3 regions of the Halobacillus shinanisalinarum genome follow, and region 1 is predicted to be linked to each of the others. Evidence: riboswitches for the same ligand, from Rfam matches in the RefSeq annotation. Region 1 holds a riboswitch; each other region holds the start of a gene.
The links. Region 1 has a riboswitch for thiamine pyrophosphate ahead of MUO14_RS17895 (TetR/AcrR family transcriptional regulator). Riboswitches for the same ligand answer to the same signal wherever they lie in the genome.
Positions count from the first base shown of each region.

Region 2: linked by a shared signal. The riboswitch ahead of MUO14_RS10230 (Ykof family thiamine-binding protein) and the one ahead of MUO14_RS17895 (TetR/AcrR family transcriptional regulator) in region 1 are both predicted to bind thiamine pyrophosphate.
Region 3: linked by a shared signal. The riboswitch ahead of thiT (energy-coupled thiamine transporter ThiT) and the one ahead of MUO14_RS17895 (TetR/AcrR family transcriptional regulator) in region 1 are both predicted to bind thiamine pyrophosphate.

Region 1 is NZ_CP095074.1:3,618,812-3,621,080, reverse strand. It holds gene MUO14_RS17900 (aminotransferase family protein) at 1-10, opposite strand, end outside; gene MUO14_RS17895 (TetR/AcrR family transcriptional regulator) at 216-797, opposite strand; TPP riboswitch at 1,091-1,191, opposite strand; gene MUO14_RS17890 (6-carboxyhexanoate--CoA ligase) at 1,412-2,203, shown strand; gene bioA (adenosylmethionine--8-amino-7-oxononanoate transaminase) at 2,190-2,269, shown strand, end outside.
Region 2 is NZ_CP095074.1:2,070,697-2,072,965, reverse strand. It holds gene MUO14_RS10240 (GNAT family N-acetyltransferase) at 1-112, shown strand, start outside; gene MUO14_RS10235 (DUF4037 domain-containing protein) at 391-1,164, shown strand; TPP riboswitch at 1,223-1,326, shown strand; gene MUO14_RS10230 (Ykof family thiamine-binding protein) at 1,418-2,020, shown strand; gene MUO14_RS10225 (ECF transporter S component) at 2,027-2,269, shown strand, end outside.
Region 3 is NZ_CP095074.1:4,341,673-4,343,941, reverse strand. It holds gene MUO14_RS21525 (DUF1028 domain-containing protein) at 1-102, opposite strand, end outside; gene thiT (energy-coupled thiamine transporter ThiT) at 222-797, opposite strand; TPP riboswitch at 877-978, opposite strand; gene rpsN (30S ribosomal protein S14) at 1,148-1,417, shown strand; gene MUO14_RS21510 (alpha/beta hydrolase) at 1,523-2,257, opposite strand.

The DNA of each region.
Region 1 (2,269 bases):
GCTCGTTCACTTTTACTTCTCCCCTTTCATAAATTTAACTGACGAACGTTCGTCAGTTTTAATTGTACGAAATTTTCCGAATACTTTCAATGAAAAATTGTTAACTTTTTCATTCTGCCCGTAGGTTGAAAGAAATTGGCTCCCCTAATAGTTCTAAATGAGAGACATTTCAAAAGCATGATATAGTGTTCTCCTAGTGATAACTAAGCTTATTTCTACTTTGTTATCCCTCGCCAATAAATCTCCCAGGAGACATTAAATCTTTTTTCGAAGCTTTCTAAATTCGAATAAATTAACTCTACGAGTAATCCGTCAATAAAATTCAGAAAAGAAATCGTTCCCTTTTCAGCTTCCATAATTAATCTTTGTTCATGAGAAACAAATACTTCCTCTACATATTTATGTAATTTTTTGTAATATGTAAAGACTCTTGAAATAACAATTTCTTGTAAGTGATTTGGGGGTGTAAACATCATCCTAAGTAAAAATTTCACATTCCATTCCCCGTCAGATGTATATCTTTCTTTTAAATGAAGTATAAAATTATACAATACGTTATCAAGGGACTCATTTTTTTGCTGATAAAAGTACTCACTCAATTCTAAAATCCCTTCTTGAATGACTTGGTTCATGACTTGTAAAAATAGATCATCTTTATTTTTAAAATGTGCGTATATAGATTGCTTTTTTATTCCCACCTCTCTCCCAATGTCTGTAAGAGAAGTACCATCATACCCATATTCAACAAAAAGAGTTAATGCGCTTTTCTTAATTTTATTTGCCGTTATACTAGTCATTTGTTTCCTCCTATGTGTCGCCAATGTAATAAAGCTAGCTTAAGTTAACTTCATCGACAGTTATTAACAATTTACCATTCAATGCGATTGATATCTATCACTTCATACTAAAAACATACTTTTTTCGGCTACGGTACTTAAAAGGGAAAAGTTACCGTGTGGATTTAAACCACCCAGATTGTACAACAGTGGGGCACACCAAAAAACCACATTTCAAAAGAAAGTGGTTGGTCCCAAAGATCATATGTATATGAATGAAATAATAGAGGATTAACTAAAATCTATTATTCCACACAGATCCCCCGCCACTTCCCTTCGCTAGTATTACCTAGATCAGGTAGTTAGGGTCGAGATCCATTATCCCTCTCAGCTCGAAAGCCCCCTAGTGTTTGGTGAATGACATTAAATTTTTACTATAGGATATATTCACCATAAATTCAAAATCTATGAACTATTCAAAGTTATAATCCCTACTTTGCCTTCGATTTACTATAAGAAATTAAACCTCCTTGAAAAATTAAATATTTAATGTAAACTTAAAATTGTTTAGGTTAACATTAATTGCGAAAGGGAGAAATTTAAACTAGGATTTACAGAGTTCATTACGATGGAGGCTGATTGAACTGATACAAGATAACGGATTATACAGCTTAAGAATGAGAGCTGCACTTGGCGGTCCCCATGAAGAAGGAGGAAAACATATATCAGGTGGAGAACACCTTTCCTCAAAAGCTGATATGCAGGTAAAAGCAGTTGAATTAATTGATAAGGCCTTTTCCCATACACAAGGTGAGCCGACTTTCTTCCAAATGACAATTGATAAGGTTGAGGAGCATTTACAAGCTATCAAGCCGTTATCTGTTTCTACCATTGATGCGACCGATGCCGCACAGGGAAGAAAATTAGCACGTTCTCTCCTTGCCGATCACGGAATATCAGATGAAGTTATTAAAAAAGCTATGAATCTATTAGAAAGTAGCAATGACAACAGAGGAGCACTGATTATTAATGCAAAAACTGGCGAACGTCTCGATGAGCGGAAGGAAAAGGGAGTGCGTGTCTCCCATCTGTATTGGGAAAAAGAAAACTTTGAACAGTGGTGTAAGCAAAAAGAACTGGTGGTAAATCAACGCATGAAGGAAGCACTGACTTTGGCAACAAAGGTGTGCTCCCACCCCTTAACGATAGCAGAGCTGTGCTGGAGTGATGATCCTGACTATATTACAGGGTACGTTGCTAGTGCTGCAAAAGGGTACCAGAGAATTACAAAAGTAAAGGAATATGGTGACGAAGCTGGTGGACGCTTGTTTTTCGTCAATGACGACCAGTCGATTGATTCGTACATTCACTATCTAGAGAAAATACCGGTCTCAATAGGAACGGAGGAGAATTATGAACTTAATTGAGAAAAGTAAAAAGTATTTATGGCTGCCATTTACACAAATGAAGGATTATGATGAGAACCCATTAAT
Region 2 (2,269 bases), 1.5 Mb from region 1:
TGCGGCCTATTATGTTGGTTCAACGAGCTATCACAACACCCCTATGTTAAAGCTTTTTGCCCACAATGGTTGTGTGGAGATCGATCGAAGTAAAGTGTTTAGTAGGTCTTAGATAAACTTTTTGAAATGGTAATAAGCCTGGATTACAAAATTATCAAATAATTTATCGCTTCATTCACTGTTTTTTGGTAAAGTTAAGAAAATCATGTCTTTGCTTATTAAAAGATCGTGAAAGGTGAAACAAGAGGGGCATTGATTCGTACATGTAGGTGAACGTCTATTTAGGGAGAAATTAGTTTACATTCGTAGAAAAGAATTTTTTCATTAATCTATCGTGTTGTTTCTCATCCTTTTATAATCATTTAAAGAACAGGCGGTGGTTGATAGGCTATGGATTTAAAGACATTGGCAACAAAAGTGGCAAGCGTGTATGAACAAAATGCTAAGGTGGAGGCTGTTTATATCGCGGGTTCTGTTGCGAGGGGCTGGGAGGATCACTATTCCGATATAGAACTAAATGTGTTGTGGTCCGAGGGGCCGACAGACCAAGAACGTCTTTCTGTTATTGAACAGGTGGAAGGGCAGCTGCTGAATTTCTACGCTTATGAAGACGGAGAATGGTCAGAAACATATCAAGTGGATGATGTTAAATTTGAAATCAGTAGCTTTTTAACAGAAACCATTCGTAAGGTTGTCCAACGTGTAACGAAAGAGTATGATATCGAATTAGATAGTCAATGTTTGATCGCTTCGATTCATTATGGAGAAGCTGTTTCAGGTACAGAGATAATGGATGGGTTGAAAGCCAAAGTCCAAGTGTACCCTGAACAATTGAGTCATGCGATGATTGATGCCCATTCCGACCTTGGAAGCAGGTGGGGAAATCGTCACGCTCTGGTAGAACGGGAAGATTGGCTGATGCTTTATTCCGTTATGACTTCTGTTCAGCATAAGATGATGGGGATCTTATTTGGACTCAACTGCATGTATGTCAATCATCCGGCATTCAAATGGCAGCGGCAAACGTTAAGCCTGATGAATATCAAGCCGGAAAATATTATTGAGCGGCTGGAACGTGTATTTTTATCCAACCCAAAACAGGGACTTGATGAGCTTGAGAAGATTGTGCAGGAAATGGACGAGCTCGTTAAGGAAAAGGAATAAGCTTTACAAAACAGGAACCTTCCATTACGATGAAATTGTACAAAAACTGCATATATCTAACGAACACTAGGGGAGCTGCAGATGCGGCTGAGAGGAAATGGATTCCGACCCTTATAACCCGAACTAGATAATACTAGCGTGGGGAAGTGGAGTCGATCGTAAAATAGCAATGGTGTACAACATATACTTACGTTCGTAACTGCATTCCCCCGGGATGCAGTTTTTTTGTGTTTAATAAAAGGAGGATAAAATGATGAGTCAAGCTTGTGAATCAACAAATCGTATTGCTGGAAGTTCATTTTCAATTTATCCGATGACCGATCGTTTTGTCGAGATTATTAAGTCATCACTTAAGGAGGTCGACACTTCCAGGGTATGGATGAAGGCCGACGACGTAACAACAACGGTTAGAGGACAAATGATCCATGTATTTGATGTAACCAGAGCCATGTTTTTACAGGCAGCAAAAACGGGAGAACATGTTGTTTTCCAATCAACCTATTCAATTGGCTGTCCCGGTGATTCAGCAGGCGATGTTTATATGGCAGAGGATAACGCTCCATTGAACAGATCGGAAAGTAAGCCGGTCGATCAGGAAGTTGCCGCTAAGTTTTCACTTTACCCAATGGGCGGCGGAGACTACATGGATGTAATTTATAGCCAAATTGAAGAGATGAAGAAGCAAGGAGTCGAGGTCAGTGAAGCCCACTATTCGACACGTTTGGATGGGGATGGAAATAAGGTTTTTGAAGGCCTTGAGCAGGTGTTCCAACAAACGGAGAAGCAAGGATCCTCTCACACTGTTATGACAGTAACAATGTCTGCGAACAGTCCGTCAACAAAGGGAGGGGAGTAGATGAGTCTGAAAAATTGGAAGTTAAAAGAAATCGTTGTCATGTCAGTGCTTTCCGTTGTGTTTGCCGTTGTTTATTTAGCTTTTCTCCCAGTTGGAAAATTGCTGGCCGGCCTATTTGGACCAATTGGCTATGACCTAATCTTCGGAATTTGGTTTATCGTCTCTATCATAGCTGCTTATATTATTCGAAAAAAGGGAGCAGCCTTTTTATCAGAAACGATTGCGGCAACAGTTGAAATGCTGCTCGGA
Region 3 (2,269 bases), 720 kb from region 1:
CCCTACGCCAAGGAACTTTGATTGAACAGCAACTCCCAGTTCTCCAGTTTGTGGATCAAATCCGACAATCGAATAAGTTGCGATTACATTAGAACGTTTCATTTTTCTCTACCCCTTCCCAATATACATCATTCGACTTTTTCCTACAATCAACCTTTCTATTTCACAAAATAAGAACCTATTTTCGTGAGATTAAACTTTTCGAAAATAGGTCCTCATTGTTATGAACGACTTATCAATAAAGTCGGACGCTGTGAAAACAGCAAGCATAATATGACCGCGCTTAAAATAAACGTAGGCAGCATATAACCACCATTATAAAGCAGTGAATATAACCAAACCGGCTGTCCTTCAGGTGCGAACTCATCATAGAAAACTATTCCTGCGGTAAAATGGCCGAAAAACCGAAACAGACTTCCAACAAACGATCCTGCGATCACCCAGGCGGCAAGTCGTTTCATATGTCGCTCGCGAGCTGCCTCCCGCACTGGCTTGGCAAAGATCCCGGCAAGACCTATAACTCCAAATGCTACAAAATAATCAAGAAAGGTTTGCGCTATACTTATAAGAATGGCACCCCCCACTAAAATTTGATAAAATCCTAGCAGAAGTCCTGTCAATAATCCACCTCGAAGTCCCCATCGAAATGCCATAATAAATACGGGAACCATCGCAAAAGAAACCGATCCTCCTTGAGCCCAGAGCTTAAATGATAGAAACGGGATAATATCGAGTAAGATCGCTAATGCTGAAAAAATAGCCACTTCTACCATGAACAATACACGTTTATTTTGCATAACCCACAACCTCCTTTTTCGCATACAAAAAAAGCGATGCCAAAGGGAAGCTTCCTGATGGAGGAATCCCGTGCATCGCCATCAAAAAAGCCACCATCCCTACGCCAGTACTAACTGACAGGTTCGAAGGGTCTGAACAAAGATTGTTCACTCTCAGCCTAAAGCTCCCCTTGAAGGCTTATATACGTTTGCTTTTCTTGCTATGAATCTATTATAAATCAATAACTTCTTGCATTCAATGCAAAGCTGGTAAGGATGACAAACCTGCCACCTTAGGTGATTTGACAAAGGGGGTTTGACCTAATACAATTAAATAGTAATCATTACTATTTAAGAAAAGGAGAACTGCAATGGCTAAACAAGCAATGATCGAAAAAGAACGTAAACGTCAAGCAACGTTTGAAAAATATAAAGATGTACGAAAGCAATTAAAAGCAGAAGGCAACTATCAAGCACTTAGGAAATTGCCAAGAGATGCTTCACCTACACGACTTCATAATCGCTGTGAATCAACCGGAAGACCTCACGGCTATATGAGAAAGTTTGGGCTTTCAAGAATTAAATTTCGCGAACTCGCTCATAAAGGCCAGCTTCCTGGAGTTAAAAAGTCCAGCTGGTAATTAGAAAACTTCCAGGGGTAACACAGTAGGAAAAGCACACAGAAAAACCTTAGGAGCTCATAGGAGTTCTAAGGTTTATTTACATATGCTTCTTTAAAGAAAGACTTATAAGGTTTTAGCATACGTTTGAAAAAACTCAAGACTTCGCTCGATAATCAAATCTTGATCGTTATCTAACGTAGCAACATGGTGACTATTTTCTAAACGGACAAGTTCTTTGTGCTCAGAGAAGACTGAGTCAAAGATCGTTTCGGAATTATCCGGTGGAACAACATGGTCTTCATCAGAAACAAAAAATAACGCCGGGCAATGAATATTCGCGAGACCTTCATGAACCTCTTTCATCAATGCCATTAGAGAGCGAATCGCATTGACAGGTGTCCTATCATAAGCAAGTTCCTCCACGTTTTCCTTTTTAATGTCCGAACCAATCGCTGCAACAAAACGCTCTTCCGCTGATTCCATCACATTTTCCATTGCAGGAATATCAACCGCTCCGTTTATGGATATAACCCCACTAATCTGTTTGTATCGTTCTGCAAGGTATAACGCTAGGGTTCCACCCATAGATAATCCTACAACGAATAGGATAGAACACCGTTCCTCAAGCCATTGATAAGCAGTTTCGACCGATTGAATCCAATCATCCTTGTTTGAATCCTCCATATCCTCAGGTGTCGTTCCATGCCCTTCCAGTCTCGGGCAAGCAACTGTATAGCCCGTTTCTGAGTACGCGTCGATGAGAGGTTTCATACTTTGAGTTGTTCCAGTAAATCCGTGGCTTACAAGAATGCCTACTTCGTTTCCTTCAATAAAAATAGGCTCAGCACCATTCATCATTACACATCTCTC